DNA from 4 places in the Nocardioides sp. OK12 genome. Region 1 is predicted to be linked to each of the others. Evidence: predicted binding sites of a transcription regulator. Region 1 holds the regulator's gene; each other region holds the start of a gene.
What was found. The regulator LexA, encoded in region 1, represses DNA repair genes until DNA is damaged. The targets are predictions, from matches to a motif close to TCGAACANNTGTTCGA.

Region 1 (7,025 bases):
CGTCGCGCGCCTGGGCCGGGCGCTCGGCCTCACCCGCGACCCCGCGGCCCCGGCTCCCCCACCGGGCGGGCGGCGACGAGCTGCCACAGCGCCCCGAGAGAGATGAACGGCTCCCGGTCGCACAGCGCGAGCTCGAGGCGCTCCAGCACCGCGTAGAAGTCGGGGTCGACCTTGAGGCCGTCGTCGGCGACGTAGTCGTTGGCGACCCGGGCGGCGTAGCGGCCCACCACCTCGAGCCCGGCCGCCACCAGCTGCTCCTCGACCTCGTCGCGGGCCACCGCCCGCGCGGTCGTGGTGAAGGTGGCCGACTCCATGTCGTCGCGGCCGAGCTCGTCGAGCGCCGCCTCCGGCCCTTCGCGCACCAGCCGCCCGATCACCCGCGCCGCGGGGTTCGGCGCCATCACCGAGACCCGGCCGCCCGGCCGCGCCGCCTGCGCCAGACGTCGTACGTCGGCCGCGCCGGTCTCGGCCGGGCGGTAGTGCAGCACGTTGTGGCACAGCACCAGGTCGAACCCGCCGCCGGCCCCGCTCAGGTCGTCGATCGAGCCCTCGAGGGTCACCACCCGCTCCCCCACCCGCGCGGACTCGGCGCGGCGGCGGGCCTCGGCGAGCCAGGAGGGCGCCGGGTCGAGGACCGTGACGTGGTGGCCGGCGACGGCCAGGCCCAGGGCGTCGCGGCCGTCGCCCCCGCCGACGTCGAGGACCCGCAGCGCCCGCGGCTGCCCGAGGTCGGCCTCCAGCGCCTCGACCTGGCGGCGCAGCGTCTCGCGCACCACCGCGAACCGCAGGCGGCCCCAGGGCGCCTCGCACCACGCCTGCCGCTGGGCCAGCCTGCTCTCGAAGACGTCGTCGCTCACCACGACAGCCTCCCGCACCGGACGCGGAAGACAGGGCCCGACACAGCGCGAGGGGCGGGCCCACTGCGGGCCCGCCCCTCGTCTTTCCCCTGGTTTCGCCGGCCGGGGTCGAGGCGACCGACGAAATCTGTGGGCGGCCGCAGGGGCCGCCGTGCCCGGACCGCAGCGCGGTCGCGGGCCGTTCCTCAGCCGGCCGGGACGACCAGGCGCTGGCCGGTGACCACCAGGCCACCGTCGAGGGAGTTCAGCTGCTGGATGCGCTCGATGACCTCGCGCACGTCGCCGGACTCGGCGCGCTCGGCGGCGATGGCCCACAGCGTGTCGCCGACGCCGACGGTGATCGTCTCGGTCGCCGGGGCGGTGCCGCTCTCGCTGGTGGCAACGGAGACGCCGGCCAGCACGACGCCCACCAGGGCGACGAGCAGCAGGCCCGCGGCCAGCACAGCGAGCCGGCCGCGGCGGGTCAGCCGCAGCGAGCCCGGCGTCGTACGGCGGGTGGCGCGGACGGCGCCGAGGCGGATCGGGGCCGGGGCGGCGGTGAGGGTCATGGTGCTCATCGGGACCTCCTGGGGAAGGGGGTGGTCGTCGTCGTGCTCGGTCAGGGAGATGTCTACGGACAGCCACCGACAGTCCCGGTCGAGATCCTGCTTCGACCAGGTGTTCGATCGAACACATGAGCGAGACTAGATCAGGTGTTCGAGCCGCGCAAGGGGTGCAGCGAACAATTGTTCGAGATCCCCGACGTCACTCCGGAGCAGCCCGTCGCCGCCTCCACGAGCGCGACACGCCCTTCGAACAGATGTTTGAAGTCGGGCCCGCGCGGCGATAGCGTGGGTCCACGACCCATCCGAGCGGACTCCCCGGCTCGGGCCTCGCGCACGAAAGGCACACGATGGCCACCAAGAACAGCGGCCCCCGCAAGCGCGGGGTCGCGGAGCTGCCCGACGGCCCTCCCGACGCGACCGGCCTGACGCCGCGCCAGATCAAGGTCCTCGCGTGCATCAAGGAGGCCATCGAGACCCGCGGCTACCCGCCGAGCATGCGCGAGATCGGCCAGGCCGTCGGCCTGACCAGCACCTCCAGCGTCTCCCACCAGCTCAAGGTGCTCGAGGAGAAGGGCTTCCTCAAGCGCGACCCCCACCGCCCGCGCGCCCTCGAGGTCTTCCTGCCCGAGCTGATGGCGCGCCGCAAGGCGATCTCCTCGGCCGACGACAGCTCGGTCGACGAGACCGACATCGGCAACACCATGCCGCAGGCCTCCTACGTGCCGGTCGTGGGCCGGATCGCCGCCGGTGGCCCGATCCTGGCCGAGGAGCGGGTCGAGGCCGTCTTCCCGCTGCCCCAGCAGCTGGTCGGCGACGGCCAGCTCTTCCTGCTCGAGGTCTCCGGCGACTCGATGATCGACGCCGCGATCTGCGACGGCGACTACGTGGTGATCCGCCAGGAGCAGACCGCCAGCAACGGCCAGATCGTCGCCGCCCTGATCGGCGAGGAGGCCACCGTCAAGACCTTCCAGCGCAAGGACGGCAAGGTCTGGCTGCTGCCCCACAACGACGCCTACGAGCCGATCGACGGCACCCACGCCTCGATCCTCGGGGTCGTCACCGCGGTGCTGCGCAGCCTCTGAGGCCCCGCACCCGCCCGTCGGGAGACCGAACCGACGGTGAACAGACGGTGCTCACACCGCCGTCCACGTCACGTGGACGGCGGTGTGTCGTTGGATGAGGCGTGACCCCACCACTGACCCCCACCACCGCCGCTGACGCCGTGCGCCCCGCCGACGCCGAGCGGGCCCGCCTCGCCGCCCTCGGACGCCGTACGGTCCTGGCCGCCAGTGCCGTCGGGGCCGGCGGCGCCGCCATCACCGGCGCCGGCGTGCTCGCGAGCCCGCACGCGGTCGCTGCGAAGGCCCGCCACGACGTCTTCGCCCACGGCGTGGCCTCCGGCGACCCGCTGCCGCGCGCGGTGCTGATCTGGACCCGGGTCACCCCCACCAGGGCCGCCACCCCCGGCTCGGGCAAGGGCCCGCGGGTGGGCGTGCGCTGGGAGGTCGCCACCGACCGCCGCTTCCGCAACGTCGTGCGCCGTGGCCGCTTCGTCACCAGCGCCGCGCGCGACCACACCGTCAAGCTCGACGTGACGGGCCTGCAGCCCGAGACCGTCTACCACTACCGCTTCACCGCGCGCGGCCAGCGCAGCCCGGTCGGCACCACCCGCACCGCCCCGGCCAAGCGCGCCACGCCCGACAACCTGCGCTTCGGCGTGGTGTCCTGCGCCAACCTGCAGGCCGGCTGGTTCAGCGCCTACCGGCTGCTCGCCGAGCGCGACGACCTGCACGCGGTGCTGCACCTGGGCGACTACCTCTACGAGTACGCACCCGGCCAGTACGGCATGGGCCAGGACAACGTCGACATCCGCCCGCACGACCCCGCGCGCGAGATGGTCTCGCTCTCCGACTACCGCCGCCGGCACGCGCAGTACAAGACCGACCCCGACCTGCAGGCCCTGCACGCCCGGTACGCCTGGATCGTGACCTGGGACGACCACGAGGTCACCAACGACCAGTGGAGGAAGAACGCCGAGAACCACGACGACTCCGAGGGCGACTACCTCAAGCGGCGCGCCCGCGCCCACCGCGCGTACGACGAGTGGATGCCGGTGCGTATGGACGGCACCGCCTCGCTGGGCGACGGCGCCCGGCTCTACCGCCGCCTGCGCTTCGGCGACCTGGCCGAGGTCAGCATGCTCGACCTGCGCACCTACCGGTCCCAGCAGGTCGCGACCCCGCTGGTGGACGCCGAGGTCAACGACCCGGCGCGCTCGATCACCGGCAACCGGCAGATGGAGTGGCTCAAGGACTCCCTGACCCGCGGCAACCACGCCCCGCAGTGGAAGGTCGTCGGCAACCCGGTGATGATCGCCCCGGTCACCTTCGCCGATCTGCCCAACGAGCTCGTCGACCCGGTCAACGACGTCACCGGGCTGCTGCCCCAGGACGGCTCGCCGTACAACGTCGACCAGTGGGACGGCTACACCGCCGACCGCCGCGAGGTCTTCCGCCACATCGACGACCACCAGGTCAAGGACGTGGTCTTCGTGACCGGCGACATCCACTCGGGGTGGGCCTGCGACCTGCCGATGGACACCTCGCTCTACCCGCTGCTCGGCGACTCGGTGGGCGTGGAGTTCGTGTGCTCCTCGGTGACCTCCAACAACCTCAAGGACATCACCGGCCAGCCGGCGCTGACGCCGCTGGTGGAGACCGCGATCAAGGCCAACAACCGCCACATCAAGTACCTGAACTTCGACGACCACGGCTTCTCGGTGCTCGACATCACCGCCGAGCGCACCCAGATGGACTGGTACGTCATCGGGGCCCGCGACGACCAGCAGACCACCGCCACCCACGACGCGTCGTTCCGCACCCTGGCCGGCACCGGCACGGTGCAGCGCGTGAGCACCCCCGTAGGAGACCGCTGATGTGCGACCCGACGAGCGGCCACTGCGACGCGGCCGGCCCCGCCCCCTTCGCCCGCGGCCTCGGTGAGATCCGCGCCGGTCGGCGCACGGTCCTGACCGCGGCGGCCTCGGGCCTGGCGTTCTCGACCGTGGCCGGGCTCGAGCCGGCGGCGCTCGCGGCGCGGGCCTCGACCCGCAAGCGGGCCTACGTGCTGGTCGTCGACGGCTGCCGGCCCGAGGAGATCGACAGCGGGCTGACGCCGAACCTGCTCGCGCTGCGCGAGGGCGGGGTGCACCACCCGCGGGCCACCTCGATGCCGGTGATGGAGACCATCCCCAACCACACGATGATGATGACCGGGGTGCGCCCCGACCGCAGCGGCGTGCCGGCCAACGCGGTCTACGACCGGGCGCTGGGCGAGATCCGCACCCTCGACCAGCCCTCCGACCTGCGCTTCCCCACCGTCATCGAGCGGCTCAACAGGCGCGGGTTGACCACCGGCACGGTGCTGAGCAAGGAGTACCTCTACGGGATCTTCGGCGAGCGGGCCACGCACCGCTGGGAGCCGTTCCCGATCGTCCCGATCTCGGGGCACGCCCCCGACGACTTCACGATGCGCGCCACCCTCGACATGATCGGCGAGCTCGACCCCCACCTGGTCTTCGTCAACCTCGGCGACGTCGACCGGCTCGGACACACCGACCTCACCGGGCCCACCACGCTCGAGGCCGCGCGCAAGCTGGCGCTGGTCAACACCGACCGGCTCGTCGGCGACTTCGTGGCCGAGCTGAAGAGCTCGGGGCGCTGGGAGCACTCGATCGTCATCGTGCTGGCCGACCACTCGATGGACTGGTCCTACCCCGACCGGATCGTCTCGCTGCAGGGACCGCTCTCGGAGGACCCGTTCCTGGCCGACCGGTTCGTGATCGCCGACAACGGCGGCGCCGACCTGGTCTACTTCACCGGCCCGCGCTCCGAGCGCGACAAGGCCGTGCGCCGCATCCGCCGCATCGCCTCCGACGTGCCCGGGGTGCTGAAGGCCTGGGACCGCCGCGCCGACTGGCTGCGCCTGGGCCCCGAGTCCGGCGACGTCGTGGTCTTCTGCCAGGCCGGCTGGCGCTTCAGCGACCCCGACGTCTACTCCAACCCGATCCCCGGCAACCACGGCCACCCCGCCACCCGCGCGATCCCGTTCTTCATCGGCGGCGGGCACCGCGCGGTCACCCCCGGCAAGGTCTCGCCGCGCCACGCCCGCACCACCGACGTCGCCCCCACCGTCGGGGCGTTCTTCGGGCTCAAGCCGCCCCGGGGCGGGTACGACGGGAAGCCGCGGCTCTAGGCGCGGGCGCGGGACGTCATACGAGCCGTCGGCTCGATGACGTCCCGCCCGTATGACGTCCCGCGGCGCCGCGGGGGCGCTCAGGCGTCCTTCGCGGAGGCGGCCAGGCGGGCCAGCGCCTTGCGGACCACCGCCGGGTCGGTGGTGGTCCACATCGGCGGCAGGCTGGCCTTGAGGAACGAGCCGTAGCGGGCGGTGGCCAGGCGCGGGTCGAGCACCGCGACGACGCCGCGGTCGGAGGTGGTGCGGATCAGCCGGCCGGCGCCCTGGGCCATCAGCAGCGCGGCGTGGGTGGCCGCGACCTGCATGAACCCGTTGCCGCCGGCCTTGTCTGCCGCCTTCTGCCGCGCGCTCATCAGCGGGTCGTCGGGCCGCGGGAAGGGGATGCGGTCGATGAGCACCAGCTGGCAGGTGTCGCCGGGCACGTCGAGGCCCTGCCACAGGCTCAAGGTGCCGAAGAGCACCGTGTGCGGGTCCTCGACGAACTGCTTGGCCAGCTCGGGCAGCTGCGCGTCGCCCTGGGCCAGGATCGTCAGGTGCGGCAGCCGCTCGCGCACCGCCTCGGCCGCGGCCTCGGCGGCCCGCCGCGAGGAGAACAGCCCCAGCGCCCGGCCGTCGGCGGCGTCGACCAGCTCGACGATCTCGTCGAGCTGGGCCTTGCCCAGCCCGTCACGACCCGGCTGCGGCAGGTGGCGGGCGACGTAGAGGATCGACTGCTGGCCGTAGTCGAAGGGGCTGCCGACGTCGAGGCCGCGCCAGGGCAGCACCCCGTCGCCGGGCGCGATCTCGCGACCCACCCCGACCCGCTCGGTCGGCTTGAGGCCGACGCTGGTGGCCACCGAGGCGAAGTCGCCACCGAGCATCAGCGTGGCCGAGGTCAGCACCACCGTCTTCTCGCTCAGCAGCTTGTCGCGCATCGGGCCCCACACGGCCAGCGGCGCGACGTAGAGCCGCGCCGGCATCCGCTCGCGGGCCTCGCCCAGCCACAGCACGTCGGACTCCAGGTCGGCGGCCATCCGCTCGGCGACCACGAAGACGTCCTGGACCATGCCCTTGGCCTGCTGCTTGCCCGGATCGGCCTCGCCGTCCTTCGGGTTGTCCTTGGGGTACGCCGACACGCACGCGCGGGCCGCGTCGCGCACCAGCTGCAGCGCGTCGCCCAGGTGCACCGGGAGCCGCTCGAACCGGCCGGCGTCGCACTCGGCCATCGCGTCGCGCAGCGCGTCGGCGGCGTCGGCCAGGTCGTCGGCCTCGGAGCCGTCGACGTGGCGCCCCGAGCGCTTCGCGGCACGCTCGACGTCGAGCGCCGACAGCTCGTCGGTGGCGGCCTGGGTGACCCGCGCGGTCAGCTCGTGGGCCTCGTCGATCA
Region 2 (7,025 bases), on a different contig from region 1:
GCCGTTCTTGCCCTGGGGCAGGCTGCGGTCGCTGACCGGCTTGCGGTAGCCCAGGGTGCCGGTCTCGAAGTCCCAGACCTTGTTCATCACCTGGAGGGTCTTGCGGACCCACTTCTGGGAGTCGGGCCGGTCGGCGCCCTTGGTGACGTAGTGGACGCACACGTTGCCGCTGCACAGCTTCTTCGACCGGCTGTGGTAGCCCTGGCCGACCGGGTCGTCGCCGCCGTCGGTGGGTCGGGCCAGCAGGGCCTCACCCTCGCGCCGCTGCTCGGCGCCGAGCTGCGGCAGCGCGACGCGCAGGTCGCGCAGCGCCATCGTCGCCTCGTTGCCCTCGCCGACGGGCTGCCCCGGCCCGCGGGACTGCGCGCCGTCGCTGAGCCCGAGCGCGGTGCGCGCCGCGGCGAGGGCCTCGTCGGGGTCGGTGCCCGCCCCGGCCGGGGCGGAGGAGAGCCGGGCGCCGGAGGACTGGGCGCCGACGGACTGGGTGCCGGCGGACTGGGTGCCGAGGGCGGCGGCGCCCGGCGTGCTGCCCAGGGCCAGCGTCGCAGCGAGGGTCACCAGCGTCGCGGAGAGGAGGAGCGGGGTGGCGGGTCTGCGACGCATGAGGTTCCTAGCAACTGGGCCGACGAGCTGTCTGGACCAGGGTGCCCGGTGACGGCGGGTCGCGCACGCGGGACGCGCCGGTCGGGCGGGGCCGGTGTGGCCGCTGTGGCCCGGGGGCTCAGCCGGTGGCGGAGATCTTCTCGATCAGTGCGGTCGTGGAGATGGCGGGCGTGCGCGGGAGGTAGACGACGTCGCAGACGTCGCGGAACTCGTCGAAGCGGCCCTCCCAGTCGTCGCCCATCACCAGCACGTCGGCGCCGTGCTCGAGGATGTAGTCGCGCTTGAGCTCGAGGCTCTCCTCGAGGAAGACGGCGTGCACGGGCTTGAGCGCGGCCACGATCGCCATCCGCTCGCCCTCGCTGAAGACGGGCTCGCGGCCCTTCTTGCGCATGTTCAGCTCGTCGGCGGAGACCCCCACCACGAGCCGGTCGCCGAGGGCGGCGGCGCGCTCGATGACGCGCAGGTGCCCGACGTGGAAGACGTCGAAGGTCCCGAAGGTGATCACGGTGCGGGCCGCGGAGGAGGGTGCCGACATGCCGCGAAGTCTCGCACCAGACGCCCGTGCGCGAGAATCTGACCCTGATGAGCACCCAGACCGCGGCCGCCGCCCCCCGCACCGACACCACGCAGGACGACGTACGCCGTCGTGGCCTGCGCCGCATGCGCAGCGTCGCCCTGGGACTCCTGGTCCTGGCCGCGGTGGTCTACGCCCTGACCCGCGAGGCCGACGGCTTCTGGGGCTTCGTCAACGCCGGCGCGGAGGCGTCGATGGTGGGCGCCATCGCCGACTGGTTCGCGGTGACCGCGCTGTTCCGCCACCCGCTGGGGCTGCCGATCCCGCACACCGCGCTGATCCCGCGCCGCAAGGACGACCTGGGGCGCGGGCTGCAGGAGTTCGTCGGCGAGAACTTCCTGCAGGAGGACGTGGTGCGCGAGCGCGTCGGCGCCGCCCAGGTCGCGGCGCGGGTCGGCGCCTGGCTCTCCCAGCCCGAGCACTCGCGGCGGGTGGTCGACGAGACGGCCGAGGTGGTCGCGGCCGCGCTGGGCAAGGTCAGCGACGAGCACGTGCGCAGCCTGGTCGAGGACGCGCTGGTGCCGCGGTTCCGCGAGGAGCCGATCTCGCCGCTGCTGGGCAACCTGCTGTCCGAGGCGATGCGCGACGACCTGCACCACGGGGTGATCGACCTGGTCCTCGACGAGCTGCACGGGTGGCTGGTCGACAACCCCGACACCGTCGCCGACGTGCTGGGCGAGCGGGCGCCGTGGTGGGCGCCGCAGAGCGTCAACGAGCGGGTCACCTCGCGCATCCACCTCGAGCTGGTGCGCTGGGTCGCCGACATCCGCGACGACCCGCGCCACCGGGCCCGTGCCGCCCTCGACTCGATGCTGCGCCAGCTGGCCCACGACCTGTGCGAGGACCCGGCCACCCGCGAGCGCACCGAGGCCCTCAAGCACCGTCTCCTCGACCAGCCGCAGGTCATCGCCACCGCCATCGCGCTGTGGGACGCCCTGCGCCGGGCACTCACCGACTCCCTGGCCGACCCCCGTGGTGCGGTGCGCACCCGGTTGCAGACCGAGGTCGACCGGTTCGCCCACCGCCTGGTCACCGAGCCCGGGCTGCGCGAGAGCCTCGACTCCGCGGCCGCGGACGCTGCCGTCTTCGTGGTCGAGCGGTACGGCGACGAGGTCACCACCGTCATCACCCACACCATCGAGCGCTGGGACGGTCGCGAGGCCGCCGAGCGCATCGAGCTGCACGTGGGCCGCGACCTGCAGTTCATCCGGATCAACGGCACCATCGTCGGCGGCCTGGTCGGCGTGCTGATCCACACCCTCGACGTGCTGCTGCCCTGACCGAGGCGCAGTGGCCGGTCAGTGACCGGCCTCGTAGTGGGAGAGGGTCACGCCGCCCGGAAAGGTCCTCGCCGCCACGAGACGCAGGTGGACCCGGGAGTCCAACGGGGTGAAGAACGGTGTGCCGCTGCCGACCAGCACCGGGTGCGTGAGCACCTGGTACTCGTCGACCAGGCCGGCGCGCATCGCCGCCCCCGCGAGGCCGGCGCCGCCGATCTCCATCGGGCCGCCGTCCTCGGCCTTCAGGCGAGCGATCTCGGAGACGGCGTCGCCGGTGCACAGCCGCGCGTTGCCGCTGACCTCGGAAAGGGTCGAGGAGAACACCACCTTCGGCGTCCTCTGCCAGATGCGGGCGAACTCGGCCTCCACGGGTGACACGTCCGGTTGCCGGTCGGCGGTCGGCCAGTGCGCGCTCATCACCTCCCACAGCCTGCGGCCGTACAGCGAGGCACTGATGTCGCGGGCCCGGTCGTTGAACCACTGGTGCAGCTCGGGGCCGGGCACGCCCCAGCCGATGTCGCCGTCGCGCGTCGCGACGTAGCCGTCCAGGGTCGTGTTCATCGAGTAGATCAGTCGTCGCACGGTGCCAGGCTCCCGTCAGTGGTGTCGTCCTCGAGGAGAACGACCACGCCGGTGATCGAGAATCATCTCGACCGTCCCCGATCGCGTGAGACATGACAGTCCACAGATCTGCTTCCGCCCCTATGCATCGAACGTGCGTTCGAGTAAATCGGGGCATGACCTCCGCTCCCACCGCCACCGATCTCGCCTGTGGCGAGGCCGAGCTGGTCGAGGCGCTGCGGGCGGCGGAGGAGCAGAAGTGCCGGCTCGACGCGCTGCAGGTGGAGCTGACGGCTCGTCTCGACGAGGTCGTACGCCGCCGGCACGCCGCGGCCGGTCTGTCCGTCGACCGGCAGGGTGTCGGGGTGGCCTCGCAGGTCGGGCTGGCGCGGCGCGAGTCGCCGAACCGGGGTGCCCGCCACCTCGGGTTGGCGAAGGTCCTGGTGGCCGAGATGCCGCACACGCTGGCCGCGATGCGCGCGGGCTGGTGCGGCGAGTGGCGTGCGACCCTGCTGGCCCGCGAGACCGCGTGCCTGTCGCTGGAGGACCGGCGCCGGGTCGACGCGGAGCTGATGGCTGACCCCGAGACCACTGACGGCTGGGGCGACAAGCGGCTGGTGGCCGCGGCCCGGGCCCGCGCCTACGAGCTCGACCCGCACGCGGCCCTGAAGCGCTCCCGCAAGGCCGAGGGCGAGCGGTACGTGTCCCTGCGACCGGCACCGGACACGATGACCTGGCTGACCGCGCTGCTCCCGGTCGCCCAGGGGGTCGCTGCGTACGCCGCGCTCACCCGCGCCGCCGACTCCGCCCGCGCCGACGGTGACGAGCGCTCCCGCGGGCAGGTCATGGCCGACACCCTGGTCGCCTCCGTGCTCACCCGGTCCGCCGAGTCGGCGCCAGTTCCCGCGGTCCCGGTGGCGGTGAACCTGACGGTCTCCGACGCCACGCTCCTCGGTGGTGGCCACGAACCGGGGTGGGTGGCCGGCTACGGGCCGGTGCCGGCCGGGTTCGCCCGCGAGCTGGTCGCCACCGCGATCGCCGACGCGCAGGCGACCCTGCGCAGGCTCTACACCACCAGCGCAGGGGCGCTCGTGGCGATGGACTCCAGGGGCCGCACCTTCCCCGCCAGCCTGGGACTCTTCATCGACCTGCGCGACCAGTCGTGCCGCACCCCGTGGTGCGACGCACCCATCCGCCACCACGACCACGTCGTCCCCGACCACGCCGGCGGCCCCACCAGCGCCACCAACGGACAAGGCCTCTGCGAGGCCTGCAACCAGGCCAAGGAGGCCCCCGGCTTCACCGCCACCACCGAGGGCAGCACCGTCGTCACGACCACCCCCACCGGACACCAGGTCCGCTCGAGGGCACCCGACCTCCCACCCGGCGACCCACCAGTCACAGCAGCACCAACGCGACCACGGGTCGACGTCGTCCACCCCCGCCTGCAGATCGTCCTCGACGACTACACGCCCGCCGCCTGACCCCGGGCCGGCACGCGGGTGGTTCACTGGGGGAGTGCCTGAACCCGTGGAGCCCTTCGACGTCCCCGTCCGCGAGGAGTCGGTCATCCGCCTCGGCCAGTTCCTCAAGCTCGCCAACCTGATCGAGTCGGGGTCGCAGGCCAAGGAGGTCGTGGCCTCGGGGGAGGTGCTCGTCAACGGCGAGGTCGAGACCCGCCGCGGGCGCCAGCTCGCGATGGGCGACGTGGTGCGGCTGGGCCCGCAGGCGGCGCGCGTCGCCGACGAGGCTTCGTACGACGACGGGCTGCCCTGGTAGGAGCCGCGCCGGCAGGGCTCAGCCGCGGACCAGCGCGTCCGGGCCCAGGTCGCGGTGGCTGGCGTAGCCGGCGTTGGCCAGCGTCAGGTCGAGCTCGGCCAGCAGGCAGCGCAGCACGTGCTCGACGCCGGGCTGTCCGCCCAGCGCGAGGCCGTAGAGGTAGGGACGGCCCAGCAGGACCGCCTCGGCGCCCAGCGCCAGCGCCTTGAGGACGTCGGGCCCCGAGCGCACGCCGGAGTCGAAGAGCACGCAGAGGTCGTCGCCGACGGCCTCGGCGATCGCGGGCAGCACGTCGAGCGAGGCGACCGCCCCGTCGACCTGGCGGCCGCCGTGGTTGGAGACCACGACGCCCTCGACGCCGTGGTCGCGGGCCAGGCGGGCGTCGTCGACGTGCTGGATGCCCTTGAGCACGATCGGCCCGGGCCAGCGCTCGCGCAGCCACGGCAGCTGGTCCCAGGTCAGGCCAGGGTTGGGGAAGACGCCGGCGAAGGCGATGCCGGCGCCGGTGGGGTCCTCGTCGGCCGGCTTCTCGAGCCGCGCGTTGAAGACGGGGTCGGAGGTGTAGGAGGCGATGCCCTGGTTGGCCAGGAACGGCAGGTAGCCCCGGTCGAGGTCCTGCGGGCGCCAGCCCAGCATCGTGGTGTCGAGGGTGACGACCAGGTGCGTGTAGCCCGAGGCCTGCGCCCGGGACAGGAAGCTCTCGCACAGCTCGGGGTCGGAGGGCCAGTAGAGCTGGTACCACCGGGCGCCGTCGCCGGAGGCCTCGGCGACCTGCTCGATGGAGTGGTCGGCCTGCGTGGACTGCACGAACGGCAGCCCCAGGGCGGCCGCGGCCCGGGCGCTGGCCAGCTCGCCGTCGGGGTGGGCGAGGGTCTGCACGCCCACCGGGCCGAGCAGGACCGGGGCGGCCATCGGGGTGCCCAGCACCTCGGTGGACAGGTCGCGGGTGGCGTGGTCGCGCAGCATCCGCGGCACGATCCGCCAGCGCTCGAAGGCCGCGACGTTGGCGCGGGCCGTCGAGCCCCCACCCGCGCTCGGCACGATGTAGCCGAGCGGGGCGGGGTCGAGCACCTGGGCCGCAGCGGTCTCCAGCGAAGCCAGGTCGGTGGTGATCGACGGCGTGGTGCCGCCGATCATCCCGTCGACGTAGATCGAGATCTGGTGGTCGCCGAAGTGGCCCATGACGCGGCTCCGCTGCTCAGGTGGGGTGGTGCAGGGAGCCTAGGGGGTCAGGAGACGCCGAGCAGGTCGACGACGAAGATCAGCGTCTCGCCGGGCTTGATGACGCCGCCGGCGCCACGGTCGCCGTACCCCAGGTGCGGGGGGATGACGAGCTTGCGGCGCCCGCCGACCTTCATGCCCTGCACGCCCTGGTCCCAGCCGCTGATGACCTGGCCGATGCCGAGGCGGAACTGCAGCGGGGTGCCGCGGTTGTACGAGGCGTCGAACTCCTCGCCGGTGGAGTGGGCCACGCCCACGTAGTGCACCGACACGGTCTGGCCGGCGGCGGCCTCGGCGCCGTCGCCGACGGTGACGTCGGTGACCACGAGGTCGGCGGGAGGGTCGAAGTCGGGGAAGTCGATCTCAGGCTTGTCCATGGCCCCGACCCTAGTGCCCTGCAGGTAGGGTCTGCGGCGGCTGGTGGGGGACACCGGTCCAGGCGAGGGAGGGCACGTGCCGGAGGAAGCGTCAGCCGACAAGGCGCGCAAGCGGCACGCGCTGCCGCTGTGGCAGGAGTCGCTGCTGCTGATGGGCCTGGCCGTCGTGCTGGCGCTGGTCGTCAAGACCTTCCTGGTGCAGGCCTTCTACATCCCCTCCGGCTCGATGGAGCCCGGGCTCGAGGTCAACGACCGCATCCTGGTGCAGAAGGTGTCCTACTGGACCGGCGAGCCCGAGCGCGGCGACATCGTCGTCTTCGAGGACCCGGGCAGCTGGCTGAGCCCGGCCGAGTCGGCCGGACCCACCGGTGCCGTGGCCAGCACCCTGAGCCGCATCGGGCTCTACCCCGCCGGTGGCCACCTGGTGAAGCGCGTCATCGGCGTCGCCGGCGACACCATCACCTGCTGCGACGACCAGGGCCGGCTGCTGGTCAACGGCGAGCCGCTCGACTCCAGCGCCTTCATCCGCAACGGCCGCGACTGCGACGGCCCGATGGTCGCCTCCTGCGAGTGGTCGGCCGGCCCCGTGCCCGAGGGCTCGGTCTTCGTGATGGGTGACCACCGCGACGA
Region 3 (7,025 bases), on a different contig from region 1:
AGATGGCGCGGCGCGTCGAGGCGGCCTTCGCCCGCGACGTCACCGCCTTCGGCTACGAGTTCTGATCATGCGCGCCCGCACCGACGACCGTGACCGCCTGCGCGAGCTGCGCGCCGCGATCGACCGCACCGGCTACTACCCGGAGGTGGTCGGCGAGGGCGTCCAGTCCGCCGTCGCCGGCGAGCAGGTGGTCTCGTTCTTCGTCCACCACGAGCCGACCTTCGAGCACGACGAGGTGCGCCGCCACCTGTCGGTGGTGGTGCTCACCCCGACCCGCCTGGTCCTGGCCCACACCGACGAGCACACCGGCGACGACCTGCTGCCCGAGCCCTACACCTCCACCTCCACCGAGTCGATCCGCCTCAGCGCGGTCCGCTCGGTCGTGGTGACCCGGATGGTCGCCAACCCGACCTCCGGGCCCGGCCACCCGGCCGAGGCCGTGATGACGATCGGGTGGGGCGGCGTGAGCCGCGTCGACCTCGAGCCGGCCGGCTGCAGCGACCCCGAGTGCGACGCCGACCACGGCTACACCGGTGTCCTGGCCCCCGACGACTTCTCCCTGCGGGTCTCGGCCGCCGCCGACGGCAAGGAGGCCGTCGCCGGCCTGCTGGGCTTCGCCGAGTCGCTCTCCGCGCGCACCCACCAGGCGCCCTCGGCGCCGTGACGTTCCTCGCGCCCGGGTACGGCGACCGGTCGCTGGCCGACGTGGTGCCCGCCGTCGGCGCCGCCCTGGGGGTGCGCCTCGACGGTGTCGGCGTCAGCGAGGCGATGGCGCTGCCCGAGGCGCCGGCGTACGTCGTGTTCCTCGTCGACGGGCTCGGCTCGCGGCTCCTGGAGCGCTACGCCCACGTGGCGCCGTACCTCTCCTCGCTGCGCAGCGCGGTGCCGCAGGCGACGGCGGGCGTGCCGTCGACCACCGCGACCAGCCTGACGTCGCTGGGCACGGGCCTGCCGCCCGGCGCGCACGGTGTCGTCGGCTTCACCTCACGGGTGCCGGGCACCGAGCGGCTGCTCAACGCCCTGTCGTGGCCGGCCGACGTCGACCCGGCCGAGTGGCAGCCGCACCCGACCGTGTTCTCGCGGCTGCGGGAGCGCGGGGTGGCGGTGAGCGTGGTCAACAAGCGCGACTTCGCCACCAGCGGGCTGACCCGGGCGGCGCACCGCGGTGCGGAGTTCGTGGGCGCCGACATGGTGGGCGAGCGGATCGCGGCGGCGGTCGCGGCCTCCGACCACGCCCCCGCGCTGACGTACCTCTACGACGGCGACCTCGACTGGACCGGGCACCGCTACGGCGTCGCCTCCACCGAGTGGCTGCAGCAGCTGGCGATGATCGACCACGAGGCCGAGCAGCTGCGCGAGGCGCTGCCGCCCTCGACGCGTCTCGTCGTGGTCGCCGACCACGGGATGGTCGACTCCCCGGCGGGCTCGCGGGTCGACGTCGACACCGTGCACGAGCTGCGCGACGGGCTGGTGCTCTTCGGCGGCGAGGCCCGCTTCCGCCAGCTCTACTGCCAGCGCGGGGCCGTCGACGACGTCGTGGCCACCTGGCGGGGCGTGCTGGGCGACAGGGCCGAGGTGCTGACCCGTGAGGACGCCACCGCGCTGGGCTGGTTCGGCGACGTGTCGTCCGCGGTGCGTCCGCGCATCGGCGACGTCGTGGTGGCCTGCCGCGGGGACGCCGCCGTGGTCTCGAGCGTCGACTGGGCCTACGAGGCCCGGCTGGTGGGCATGCACGGGTCGCTGACGCCCGACGAGATGCTCATCCCGGTCCTGGTGGACTGAGCGGTGCAGGTGGTCGCGGGCGGCGCTGGACCGGTCTCGTCGTGGTGGGCGTCGCGGGTCTCGCCGGGCCCGTGGGGTGCGGGGTCGCGGACGAGCCGCCCGAGAGGCTGTGGTCCAACACGGTGGTGGTGACCGCCGAGGACAGCTCGGAGTTCATGCTCGGTCTCGCCGAGGTCACCTGCCGTGCCGACGGTGAGCGGCTGCTGGTCACATCGGGGGAGGTCTCCCACGAAGGTGGCACCGTGGACTCCGCCGTGCTCGAGGTCTCGGTCGACCCGAGCCGCGTGGAGCCCGGTCGCGACTACCGCCTGGGGTCCGGCGGGGAGGCCTTCCAGGTCTCGGTGCTGGTGCCTGCACCCAGCGCCAACCCGCCGGCTCCGCAGCGCGCCAACCGGGCCACCAGCACCCTGGACGGCTCCGAGGGCACGCTGCGCTTCGAGACGCTCGGCTGCGGCGACGAGCCGGGGGTCAGCCTCACCATCGACGCCGTGCTCGCCAGCGCCTACGACGACCGGGGCCCCGTGCCCGTCGAGGGCGCGCTCTGGGTGACGAACAGCCGCGTGGGGCAGTGAGCCTCGCCCACGTGTGGCCGCTCTTCGGCCTCGAGGTGACGGTCGGCGACCTGAGCCTGCGGTTGCCTCGCGACGAGGAGGTCGCCGCCCTGGCCCGCCTGGCGGGCGACGGCGTCCACCGACCGGACGAGCGGCCCTTCCTGACCCCGTGGACCGAGGGTGGCCCCGAGGCCCGCGCCCGGTTCGTGCTGCGCGAGCACTGGTCCGCCCTCGCCTCGTGGGAGCCGTACGACTGGAGGCTCGGCCTTGCTGTCTTCGTCGACGGCGAGCCGGTCGGGTCGATCACCCTGCGCGCCCGCGACCTCGCCGTCCTCGGCGAGGTCAGCACCTTCTCCTGGCTGGGGCTCGCTCACCACGGCCGGGGCATCGGCACCCGGGCCCGGGCGGGCGTGCTGAGCCTGGCCTTCGACCACCTCGGCGCGCGCTCGGCGACCAGCGAGGTCTTCCCCGACAACCACGCCTCGCAGGGGGTCTCGCGCCGGCTCGGCTACGAGCCCGACGGCGTCTCCTGGGGTGTGCGGGGCGACGAGGCCCTCCTGTCCGACCGGCTCCGGCTGACCCGCGAGCGCTGGGCCGGGGCGCCCGAGCCGGTCGAGGTACGCGGCCTGGACGCCTGCCGGTCGTACTTCGGCTGACTCTCCGGACGTGCCGGTGCCCCCGTCGCGGTGGTGCTGCGGCGGGGGTGTGGCGAGTCGGCTGGTTCACACGGGCCGGGTGGGTGGTCTGGGTGCTTGGCCGAGGTCGGTGGTGCGCTGTGGTTCGACGAGGTACTGGTAGCGGTGCGGGCTGGTCCAGAGGAACCCGGTGGGGGTGGGTCGGTAGGTCCAGGTCGTGTGGGTCTTGGCGCGGTGGTGGCGTCGGCAGAGGGTCGCGAGGTTCGAGGTGGTGGTCTGGCCGGGTGGGCCGCCGGGGTCGTAGGTGCTGATGTGGTCGAGGTCGGCGTGGGGTTCGTCGGGGCGGCGGCGTCGGGCGCGGCGGGTGCAGTGGGGGAAGACGCAGCGGGGGTGGCGTTGCCGGGTCTGCTCGGCGAGCCGCTCGCTGGGGGTGTAGCCGTCGGTGGTGAGTTCTTCGGTCAGGTCGATCGGGCGGCGGGGGTGGGGTCGGAGGTCGGGGTTGCTGGCGAAGCCGCGGATGTCGTCGGCGGTGACCTGGCTGCGGGTTTGGCGGTCGGTGTGGCGGTTGGCGCGGCGGTTGATCTGGCGGAAGGGGTGTTCGTAGGCCTCGGGGTCTGAGCCGCCGCCGGTGATGGTGCGGTAGGTGACGTGGGTGCCGGGGACGCGGAGCCATTCGCAGACCTGGTCGACGCCGACGAAGCTGCGGGTCTCCTCGATGCGGGCGAGGTGGAGCCCGGCGGAGAGGTTGTTGGACCTGAGGGTGGTGGGGTCGATGCCGGCCAGGGCGGTGTCGGTGAGGTGGACGTTGAGGACGACTTGGCGTGCCGGCACCCGCGGCGCAGGCTCGCCGGCCTCGTCGTCGCTGGGGTTGCTGGTGCTGGTGAGGTCGAGGGTGGTCTGGGTGCGGGCGAGGATGCCGAGGGCCATGCTGCGGCGGACGTCGAGGGGCTGGTCGGAGCCGGCCAGCGCCAGGTTGCGGGCTTCGCGGGTGACGGCGTTGTCGAGGTCGAGGGCGTCGGCGAGGTCGAGGCAGCCGATCACGTCGACCACTCCGTCGATGCACTGCCCGCCGGTGGTGGCGGTGTCGAGGTGGATGTCGAGCTTGCGGTCCTCGGCGGCGATGGCTCGTTTGTCTTCTGCGGTTTCGGGGTCGAAGCGGCACAGCGCTTCTTCGACGAGGCGTCCCAGGACGGCGTAGGAGCAGGTGTGGGCGACGCCGGCGAGGTGGTGGTCGACCCAGGCGGCGGCCTCGATTGGGAGGCCGAGGGTGGCCTCGGCGATGCGGCGGGCGCGCCAGACCGGTACTCGGCCGGTGACCACCGCGGTGTGGAGGCGGGGGAGTCGGTAGCGGGTCTCGACGACGTGGGCGACGTAGCGCACGGCTGCGTCGGCGGACATCCCGAGGGCGGTGCCGTACTCGATGATCGCGAACTCCGAGACCCTCGGCGCGCCGGGCCCGGCGATGGCAACGGGCATGTCGGTGCCGGGCAGGACCGCGGCGTGGGTGGGGTCGAAGGTGGTGTGCATGGCTGCGTACGTGCAGGTCGCTTCGTACATCGCGACCTCGGCGGCGTCGCGGGCCGCACGCTGGGAGCGGGCGTGGGCGAGGACCGCGTCGGCGGTGTCGCAGCGCTCGAGCTCCTGAAGGGTCATGCCCCTATTCTAGTCGAACGTGCGTTCGAGTCAAGGGTCTGTCGGAGTCTGTGGAAGGCCATGACGGGTCGTCGTGGAGGCCCTGGGCGCACCCCCACGACCTGCGGTGGGGAGATGTCGGTTCGGTGGTCGCGGGGTCTCGACGACGCGCGTCGCTGGCGCTCCTTGCTGCTCGACCAACGGGAGCGGCGTACGTCGAGGGGGGCTGGCGTCGGCGCGGCGGTTGCGGGGTCTCGGCGACGCGCGTCGCTGGCGCTCCTTGCTGCTCGACCAACGGGCGCGGCGTACGCCGGGGGAAGTGGCGCCGGGTCGGCGGGAGACCGGGGAGGTGGTCACCCGCGGGGGTGGACGTGGGGCGGGGCTGGGTGGGTATCGAGAAGGTGGACAGCAACCACGACGAAGCCAAGGGAGCACACCGTGCCGTCAGTCGAGCGCACCGTCACCGTCGACCAGCCGATCCAGAAGGTCTGGGACTACCTCAGCGACTTCCGCAACAGCGAGGAGTGGGACCCGCCGTCGGTGAGCACGGAGCGGACCAGCGGCGACGGGGGAGTCGGGACGACGTACCACAACGTCTCGAAGTTCCTCGGCTCCGAGCAGGAGGTCGACTACACCGTCACCCAGCACGAGGCGCCGCACACCTTCCAGCTCAAGGGCGACGCGGGGTCGATCCAGCTGCTCGACACGATCACCTTCGAGGAACGGAACGGGCGCACGTCGGTGACCTACCACGCCGAGTTCGACCCGCAGGGTGCCGCCAAGCTGGCCGAGCCCCTGATGCCTGCAGGTCTCAAGTTGCTGGCCGACAAGGTCGCCGCCAGCATGGAGGAGCACCTCAGCAAGCTGTGAGCGACGCTCAGGTGGAGGACGCCTCGGCGATCGCCGCGATCGAGGCGTCGAGGGCGGCGTCGAACTCGGCGTCGTCCATCTGCGCGGTCAGCCCCTCGGTGAGCGCGCGCGAGAAGCTGGCGATGACCCCGGGGTTCCGGGCGAGGCGGGCGACCGCCTCGTCGCGGGTGTAGCCGCCGGACAGGGCGGCCACCCGCAGGACACGGGGGTGCTCGAGCAGGCGGGTGTGCAGCCCGTCCTGGTCGGGCAGGGTCGGCTTCAGCACCACGTCCTGGCCCTCGTCGAGGCCGTCGAGGTGCTCGAGCAGGGTCGCGTCGACCAGCTCGTCGGTGGCGGCCTTGCGCGGGCTCGCGATGTCGACCTCCGGCTCGATGATGGGCACCAGCCCCGCGGCCAGGACCTGCCGGGCGACCGCGAGCTGCTGGGCCACCACCGCCTCGACCCCCGCCGCGTCGTCGGTCAGCACCACCGAGCGCATCTTGGTGCCGAAGACGCCGTGCCCCTTGGCCCGCTCCAGAACCTCGTCGAGGCCCGGCATGGGCCGCATCAGCCTGGCCCCGTGCGCCTCGTCCTCGAGCCCCTTGTCGATCTTGAGGAACGGCACCACCTGCTTCTCCTGCCACAGGTACTCCGCCGAGCCGCGACCCTCGATCTCGCGGTCCATCGTCTGCTCGAAGAGGATGGTGGCCAGGACGCGGTCGCCGCCGAAGACCGGGCTGGTGATGATCCGGGTGCGCATCCGGTGCACGAGGTCGAACATCGTCGCCTCGTCGTCGTACGCCGTCTCGTCGAGGCCGTAGAGCCGCAGCGCCTTCGGCGTGCTGCCGCCGCTCTGGTCGAGCGCGGCGACGAAGCCGCTGCCGGTCCTGACACGGGCGAGCATCTCGGGGTCCATCTGCCCACCCTCACCCGCCGGCACGCCGGGCGGGAGGGACGTTGGTCCCGGACGGCTCAGCCGAAGGGCAGCGGCTCGGGCGCCAGCGAGACCGCCTTGGCGCGCGCGGCGGTGAGCCGGCGGCGGTGGTGCTGGCGGCAGAGCACCTCGTAGGCCACGTCGGCGTCGGCGTCCGAGGTGGGCGTGGGGGTCTCGGCGGCCTCGACGTCGCCGACGACGATCACCTCGCCGTCGGTGACCATCACGCCGTTCTCGGTGCGTGCGTTGTGGGTGGCGCGCTTGCCGCACCAGCACAGCGCCTCGACCTGCAGCACGTTCATCCGGTCCGCGAGCTCGACCAGGCGCCCGGAGCCCGGGAACAACTGGGTGCGGAAGTCGGTGAGGATGCCGAAGGCGAAGACGTCGATCTGCAGCTCGTCGACGATCTTGGCCAGCTGGTCGACCTGGTCGCGGGTGTAGAACTGGGCCTCGTCGCAGATCACGTAGTCGATGCGGGTGCCCTGGGTGAGGCTGTCGACGACGTGGCGCCAGAAGTCGAAGTCGGCGTCGACCTCGAGCGCCTCGTGGGTCAGCCCGAGCCGGCTGGAGATGCGACCCTGGCCGGCCCGGTCGCGGGTGACGAAGATCCGCCCCTGCCGCCCGCGGGCGGCGTGGTTGTGG
Region 4 (7,025 bases), on a different contig from region 1:
TGTACGACCACCTTCATCAACTGCTGATCTGGCCGGTCCCACATGAGCGGCACCGTACCTTCCCTGTAGAAGGGTGCCGCGCCCTAGCGAACCGGGGTCCGCTCATCGGCTGCTTGTTCCATTGACGTAGGACCGGTGCCTGGCGAGGCTCGGTCCATGCGCCCGGGTCGTCGCTCTCTCATCGGCTGCCCACGCTCGTCGTGTGGCTCTCATTTGGCTTGCGCGGCTCGGGCGTCGCCAGGGCCAGGAGAGGCTCAAGAGGGGTGTGCCCAGCTCGAAGCAGCGTTGCCCTCCCGGCTCGACAACCACACAGGTTCGAAAGCATCGGAGGAAAGGCGTGAGCACATCAACAACACCTGCCCGGGTCGTGATCGGGATGGACCCGCACAAGCGATCGGCCACCATCGAGGTGATGGGCAGCGACGAGACCATTCTGGGACGCGGCCGCTTCAGCACCGGCCAGGACGGCTACGCCGACATGCGCCGCTACGCCGGCCAGTGGACCGACCGGGTCTGGGCCATCGAGGGCTGCTCCGGTATCGGCAAACACATCGCCGTGCGGCTCCTGGCCGAAGGCGAGCAGGTCATCGACGTCCCACCCAAGCTCTCCGCGCGAGCACGGGTCTTTGCCACAGGCCAGGGTCGCAAGACCGACGCCACCGACGCGCACTCCGTGGCCCTGGTCGGCACCCGGATGAGCGGCCTGCGACCGGTGGCCACCAACGAGCAGCTCGAGGTCCTGCGACTCCTGGTCGACCGACGCCGCAGCCTGGGCGAAGAGCACACCCGCAAGACCTGCCAGCTGCACCAGCTGCTGCTCGAGCTCATCCCCGGCGGCGCCAAGCGCGACCTCTCCGCCGCCCAGGCCAAAGCACTGCTGGCCAAGATCCGTCCCCGCGACACCGTCAACAAGACCCGCCGCCGCGTCGCAGCCGAGCTCATCACCGACCTCGAGCGCATCTACGCCCGCCGGAAGGCCGCGGACAAGGAGCTCACCGAGCTCGTCAAGGCCACCGGCACCAGCCTGCTGGACCTGCACGGCATCGGCCCCACCGGCGCCGCCAGACTCCTGGTCGAGGTCGGCGACATCACCCGGTTCCCCAACAAGGCTCGCTTCGCCTCCTGGAACGGCACCGCCCCCATCGACGCCTCCTCCGGCGACCAGGTCCGACACCGCCACTCACGCACCGGCAACCGCCAGATCAACCGCGTCCTGCACACCATGGCCCGCGTCCAGCTACGCAACCCCAGCACCGGCCGCGACTACTACGAACGCAAGAAGACCGACGGCAAAGCACCCATGGAAGCCATGCGCTGCGTCAAGCGCCGCCTCTCCGACATCGTCTTCCGCACCATGCTCAACGACACCGTCCGCACCACCACCGCCACGAGCGCGAGGACGGGCCCGGGAGGACAACGAGGACACGACTCTGACTCCAGCGCGACCGGCTCACATCCCCACACCGGCTCTTCGGACAAGTCACTTCCCGGACCCGCCACACCCCACCCTAGAGCCCCACTCCAGACCGCCTCTTGACACAGAGGGGTGCCATGAGCGGAAGCCTTCTAGAGGCGGGTGCTTGTCCCCGAGTCCGACTCCCCCACCTCGCGAGCGGTCCACTACCTGATCCACAGGATCGAACAAGTGTTCGACAATTCGGTCTCCGCGTGGGAGAATGATGGGCATGAGGCTGCTCCAGCACCCCACCAGCGACCGAGCCCCCGGCCCGGGTGCCGGGGTGCCCGCCAGCCTTGCTCCCGCCCCTGAGTCGGGTCCTGTCGCCCAGGCCGTTGCGGCCGCTCGTGCTGCGATGGCGGCTGCTCGCGACGGGGATCTGCGTCGGCAGCCGGTCGAGGACCTCGCCGTGCTGGTCCAGGCACTGTCCGCGCTCGAGGCGGAGGCGTCTGCGCTGCTGGGTGAGGTGCTCGGTGAGGCCGAGCGACGCCAGGTCGCCGATGCCGAGGCCGCCACCGGCACCGACGCGTGGGCCGCCGCCCTGACCGGTCAGTCGCGGGAGGTGCTCGCTGGTGGGGCGCGGGTCGCGGAGCTGCTCCGCAGCAAGTACCACCACGCCCGTGCGGCGTACGCGACCGGGGCGATCACGACCCGTCAGGTCCGCGTCATCGTCGCCGCAGCCGAGCAGGCACCCCTGGAGACCACGCCCGAGCAGCTCGCCGCCGCCGAGGAAGTGCTGGTCAACAAAGCCACCGGTGTCGGCACCAGGACCGGTCGACCGATGAACCCCAAGAGGCTGCGCCAGGCCGCGCGGCGGATGCTCGACATCGTCGACCGCGACCTCGCCGACAAGCACGAAGCGATCATGCTCGGGCGCGAGTCCAGGCGAGCCAAGCACGAGACCTACCTGGCGCTGCACGACAACGGCGACGGCACCTACTCCGGAAAGTTCACCATCCCCGAGCTCCACGGCTCCCTGCTCCGCACCGCCCTGGAGACCCTCTCGGCACCGCGTCGCCTCAACAAGACGCGCACCGGCCCCGACGGCGAGTCGATGTCCGGGTACGACGAGTCCGCCCCCACCGGCCCCGACCACGGCCTGTCCGGCTGGGAGGTGCACGGCAACGCGCTGTGCGAGCTCATCGAGCACCTGCCCACCGACGGCTGGAACGGCGCCAACGCCCTCACCCTCCTCGTGACGATGACCGCAGAAGACCTCACCCGCGACCTCGCCGCCACCGGTGACCTCGACCCCAGCAACTGGCCCGACTGGCGCGGACCGGATGAGAGCGGCACCGCCAAGCTCGACACCGGGGTCCGCACCGCGGCCGGCGACCTCCGACGACTCGCCTGCGAAGCCGGCCTCGTCCCCGCCGTCCTCAACTCCCAGTCAGTGCCGCTCGACCTCGGCCGCACCAAACGGCTCCACACCCACCACCAACGAAAAGCACTCGCGCTCGTGCACGACACCTGCGCCATCGGCACCTGCGAGAGACCCTTCGCCTGGACCGAGATCCACCACATCGTCCCCTGGAAACCCCACGGCGACACCGACCTCGACAACGGCATCCCCCTCTGCTCCTGGCACCACCACCGAGCCCACGACCCCCGGTGGCACCTGCGCCTGCACCCACTCCGAGGCTGGGAGCTGAAGGCACGCCGCACCAACCGCGGCTGACCCGACCCCCGGCGCGCCCGCCTACGATCGACGCATGCCCACCCCCCTGCCCGAGGGCTCCCGCGTCGCCCTGCTGGTGCCCGGCTCGATGCTGCTGCTCGAGTCGGTGATGGCGCTGCTGGCCCGCGGGGTGCTGCCGGTGCCGCTCGACCCGCGGCTGACGTCGTACGAGCGTGAGCGGATCCTGGCCGGACTCGAGCCCACGCTGGTCGTGGACGACGAGGACGACCTGGTCGCGCTGCTCGACCAGGTGCGCCCCGAGGGACCGATGAGCAGCTGGCGCCCCCGGGCGCGGCCGGTGCACGTGACCAGCGGCACCACCGGCACACCCAAGGGCGTCAGCAGCGGGCTGCTCTCCCCCGCCGACGCCGCAGCGCTGGTCGAGGAGGAGCGCGACCTGTGGGGCTTCCGCCCCGACGACGTGCACATGGTCCTCAGCCCGCTCTACCACTCCGCTCCCCTGCGCTTCGCGATGGGGACGGTGCTCGCCGGTGGCCGGGTGGTGCTGCCCGGCCCCTTCGACCCGGCGACGGTCACCGACACGATCCGCACCGAACGGCCGACCACGACCTTCTGCGTGCCCACCCACCTCCAACGCCTCTTCGCGCACTGGGACCAGGCCGGCACCCCCGACCTGAGCAACTTCCGCCTGGTCGCGCACGCCGGCGCCCCCTGCCCCGTCGCGACCAAGCAGCGCCTGCTCGAGACCTTCCCGCCCGGCAGCACCTGGGAGTTCTACGGCTCCACCGAGGGCCAGTTCACCGCCTGTCGCAGCGAGGAGTGGCTCGGGCGCCGCGGCACCGTCGGCCGGGCCCGGCCCGGCCGCACCCTGCACCTCGACGACGACGGGACCATCTGGTGCACCGTGCCGCCCCATGCCCGGTTCGAGTACCTGGGTGCGCCCGACAAGACCGCCGCCGCCTGGCGCGAGGGAGCCGCCGGACCCGCGTTCAGCGTCGGTGACGTCGGGCGGATGGACGCCGACGGCTACCTCTACCTCGACGGCCGGCGCACCGACCTGATCATCACCGGCGGGGTCAACGTCTACCCCCTCGAGGTCGAGCACGCCCTGCGCGAGCACCCCGCCGTCGAGGACGTCGCGGTGTACGGCGTCCCCGACGCCGACTGGGGGCACCGCGTCTGCGCCGCCGTCGTCGGCACCGCCACCCCCGACGAGCTCGACGCCTGGGCCCGTGAACGGCTGGCCCCGCCCAAGCGGCCCAAGACCTGGGCGACAGTGCCCGACCTGCCGCGCACCGCCACCGGCAAGGTCCGGCGCGACGCGCTGGCGCCTCACCACCAGGGGTGAGCCTGCGGCCCTTTACCCGGGTGTGAGGTGGGCTGACCACTCTCGGGAGGCACCATGAGCAGCACCGACCAGGACACCTCGACCCGCAAGGACCCCGACGCAGCCGGTCCGAGTCGATCGGCCCAGCACACCTGGGGGGTGCGGGTGCTGGGGGTCGTCCTCGCCGCAGCGGTCTACGTCGCCCTCGGCAGCGCCGAGCTCTCGCAGGACGGTCGCGTGGTCGCCGCCGTGGGGGCGCTGATGGCGACCTGGTGGATGACCGAGGCCATCCCGCTGGCGGCCACGGCGCTGCTGCCGATCGCGCTGCTGCCGGCGCTCACCGACGACCTGGCCGTACCCGACGCGACGGCGCCGTACGCCGACCCCATCGTCTTCCTCTTCCTCGGCGGCTTCCTGATCGCCATCGCCATGCAGAAGTGGGACCTGCACCGGCGCATCGCGCTGCTCACGCTGCGCCGGGTCGGCACCCACCCCCGCCGGATCGTCCTCGGGATGATGATCGCCACCGCGTTCCTCTCGATGTGGGTCTCCAACACCGCGACCACGCTGATGATGCTGCCGATCGCGCTCTCGGTGCTCGCCCTGGTCGTCGAGAACAGCTCCGGCAGCGACCAGCGCACCGACGAGGCCGAGCTGACCGAACGTCTCGGCGGGCGCGAGACCATGCGCGAGGTCATCGAGGACCCCGACGTGCGGCTCTTCGGCGTGGCCCTGCTGCTCTCGGTCGCATGGGCCGCCTCCATCGGCGGGCTCGGCACCCTGCTCGGCTCGCCGCCCAACGCGATCGTGGCCGGCTACCTCTCCAGCGAGCTCGGCCGCGACATCGGCTTCGCCGAGTGGATGATGCTCGGCCTGCCCCTCGTCGTGGTCTTCCTGGCGATCGCCTGGCTGCTCGTCACCCGGGTGATCTTCCGCTTCCGCCTCGACTCCATCCCCGGCGGTCGCGAGCTCATCGACTCCCAGATCGCCGACCTCGGCCCGGCCAGCCGGGGCGAGAAGGTGGTGCTGGCCGTCTTCGCGAGCGCCGCCTTCCTCTGGGTGGTGCCGGGCGTGCTGGCCAGCATCGGCGACCTCGGCGAGCGGGCGCCCTGGCTCGACGGCTTCGACGACACGGCCATCGCGATCACCGCCGGCCTGGTCATGTTCCTCATCCCCGGCGACGACCGGGGCCGGATGACGCTGGAGTGGCACGACGCCGAGAAGGGCCTGCCCTGGGGCGTGCTGCTGCTCTTCGGCGGCGGCCTGAGCCTGGCCGGTGCCGTCGCCGCGACCGGGCTGGACGCCTGGTTCGGCGAGCAGGTCGGCGCCCTGGGCGCACTGCCGATCGTGCTGCTGCTGGCCGCGGTGGTGTCGCTGGTGCTGCTGCTGACCGAGGTCACCAGCAACACCGCCACCGCCGCGACCTTCATCCCGGTGCTCGGCGGCGTGGCCGCCGGCCTGGGTGTCGACCCCGTGACCCTGCTGATCCCCGCCGCGCTCGCCGCCACCTGCGCCTTCATGCTGCCGGTGGGCACGCCGCCCAATGCCATCGTCTTCGGCACCGGCGCGGTGCGGATCGCCGACATGGCCCGCGGTGGCGCGGTGCTCAACGTGCTCGGCGTCGTGCTGATCACGCTGTTCACCGTGGCGATCGGCCCGTTCGCGCTCGACCTGGTGCTGTAGCCGCACCCCGCAGACGCACGAGGGCCCGGCCACCTGACGGTGACCGGGCCCTCGTGGTGCTGTGTCAGCGTGACGCCGACCTGCTGGTGATCAGCAGATCAGTTGCCGCCGCCGGTGAGCTTCTCGCGCAGCGCCTGCAGCGCCTCGTCGGAAGCCAGCGAGCCGGAGCCGGTGTCGGCGGACTCGTCGCCCTCGACCTCGTCGTGGCCACCGCTGGAGTACGAGGTGGCCTCGCCGGCCTCGACCTCGGCCACCTTGGCCTCGGCCTGCTGCTTGACGTGGGCCTCCCAGCGAGCGTGCGCCTTGGCGTACTGCTCCTCCCAGACACCACGCTGCTCGTCGAAGCCCTCGAGCCACTCGCCGGTCTCGGGGTCGAAGCCCTCGGGGTAGACGTAGTTGCCCTGCTCGTCGTACGTGGCGGTCATGCCGTAGAGCGTCGGGTCGAACTCCTCGACGTCCGAGGCGGCAGCGGTCTCGTTGGCCTGCTTCAGCGACAGCGAGATGCGGCGACGCTCGAGGTCGATGTCGATGATCTTGACCATGACGTCGTCGTTGACCTGGACGACCTGCTCGGGGATCTCCACGTGGCGCTCGGCCAGCTCGGAGATGTGCACCAGGCCCTCGATGCCCTCCTCGACGCGGACGAACGAGCCGAAGGGCACCAGCTTGGTGACCTTGCCGGGCACGATCTGACCGATCTGGTGGGTGCGGGCGAAGTGCTGCCAGGGGTCCTCCTGCGTCGCCTTGAGCGACAGCGAGACCCGCTCGCGGTCCATGTCGACGTCGAGGACCTCGACGGTGACCTCGTCGCCCACGGCCACGACCTCGGAGGGGTGGTCGATGTGCTTCCAGGACAGCTCCGAGACGTGCACGAGGCCGTCGACGCCACCGAGGTCCACGAAGGCACCGAAGTTGACGAT

Region 2: the regulator LexA is predicted to act here: its motif matches at 3,167-3,182, upstream of OCU29_RS11920 (HNH endonuclease signature motif containing protein).
Region 3: the regulator LexA is predicted to act here: its motif matches at 4,635-4,650, upstream of OCU29_RS14790 (HNH endonuclease signature motif containing protein).
Region 4: the regulator LexA is predicted to act here: its motif matches at 1,638-1,653, upstream of OCU29_RS14980 (HNH endonuclease signature motif containing protein).

The regions. Positions count from the first base shown of each region.
Region 1 is NZ_BNET01000002.1:536,958-543,982, reverse strand. It holds gene OCU29_RS06760 (hypothetical protein) at 1-106, shown strand, start outside; gene OCU29_RS06755 (methyltransferase domain-containing protein) at 30-857, opposite strand; gene OCU29_RS06750 (LysM peptidoglycan-binding domain-containing protein) at 1,043-1,414, opposite strand; gene lexA (transcriptional repressor LexA) at 1,750-2,484, shown strand; gene OCU29_RS06740 (alkaline phosphatase) at 2,586-4,337, shown strand; gene OCU29_RS06735 (alkaline phosphatase family protein) at 4,337-5,656, shown strand; gene OCU29_RS06730 (ATP-dependent DNA helicase) at 5,737-7,025, opposite strand, start outside.
Region 2 is NZ_BNET01000004.1:300,123-307,147, forward strand. It holds gene OCU29_RS11900 (MXAN_6640 family putative metalloprotease) at 1-603, opposite strand, end outside; gene OCU29_RS11905 (adenylyltransferase/cytidyltransferase family protein) at 722-1,138, opposite strand; gene OCU29_RS11910 (DUF445 domain-containing protein) at 1,186-2,457, shown strand; gene OCU29_RS11915 (dihydrofolate reductase family protein) at 2,476-3,039, opposite strand; gene OCU29_RS11920 (HNH endonuclease signature motif containing protein) at 3,195-4,502, shown strand; gene OCU29_RS11925 (RNA-binding S4 domain-containing protein) at 4,537-4,797, shown strand; gene OCU29_RS11930 (lactate 2-monooxygenase) at 4,816-5,979, opposite strand; gene OCU29_RS11935 (FKBP-type peptidyl-prolyl cis-trans isomerase) at 6,027-6,395, opposite strand; gene lepB (signal peptidase I) at 6,472-7,025, shown strand, end outside.
Region 3 is NZ_BNET01000005.1:319,079-326,103, reverse strand. It holds gene OCU29_RS14815 (sulfotransferase family 2 domain-containing protein) at 1-65, shown strand, start outside; gene OCU29_RS14810 (DUF5998 family protein) at 68-664, shown strand; gene OCU29_RS14805 (alkaline phosphatase family protein) at 661-1,782, shown strand; gene OCU29_RS14800 (hypothetical protein) at 1,824-2,354, shown strand; gene OCU29_RS14795 (GNAT family N-acetyltransferase) at 2,351-2,989, shown strand; gene OCU29_RS14790 (HNH endonuclease signature motif containing protein) at 3,056-4,621, opposite strand; gene OCU29_RS14785 (SRPBCC family protein) at 5,039-5,470, shown strand; gene OCU29_RS14780 (fructose bisphosphate aldolase) at 5,478-6,365, opposite strand; gene OCU29_RS14775 (thymidine kinase) at 6,422-7,025, opposite strand, start outside.
Region 4 is NZ_BNET01000005.1:365,462-372,486, forward strand. It holds gene OCU29_RS14975 (IS110 family transposase) at 338-1,537, shown strand; gene OCU29_RS14980 (HNH endonuclease signature motif containing protein) at 1,686-3,134, shown strand; gene OCU29_RS14985 (class I adenylate-forming enzyme family protein) at 3,169-4,443, shown strand; gene OCU29_RS14990 (SLC13 family permease) at 4,498-6,105, shown strand; gene rpsA (30S ribosomal protein S1) at 6,204-7,025, opposite strand, start outside.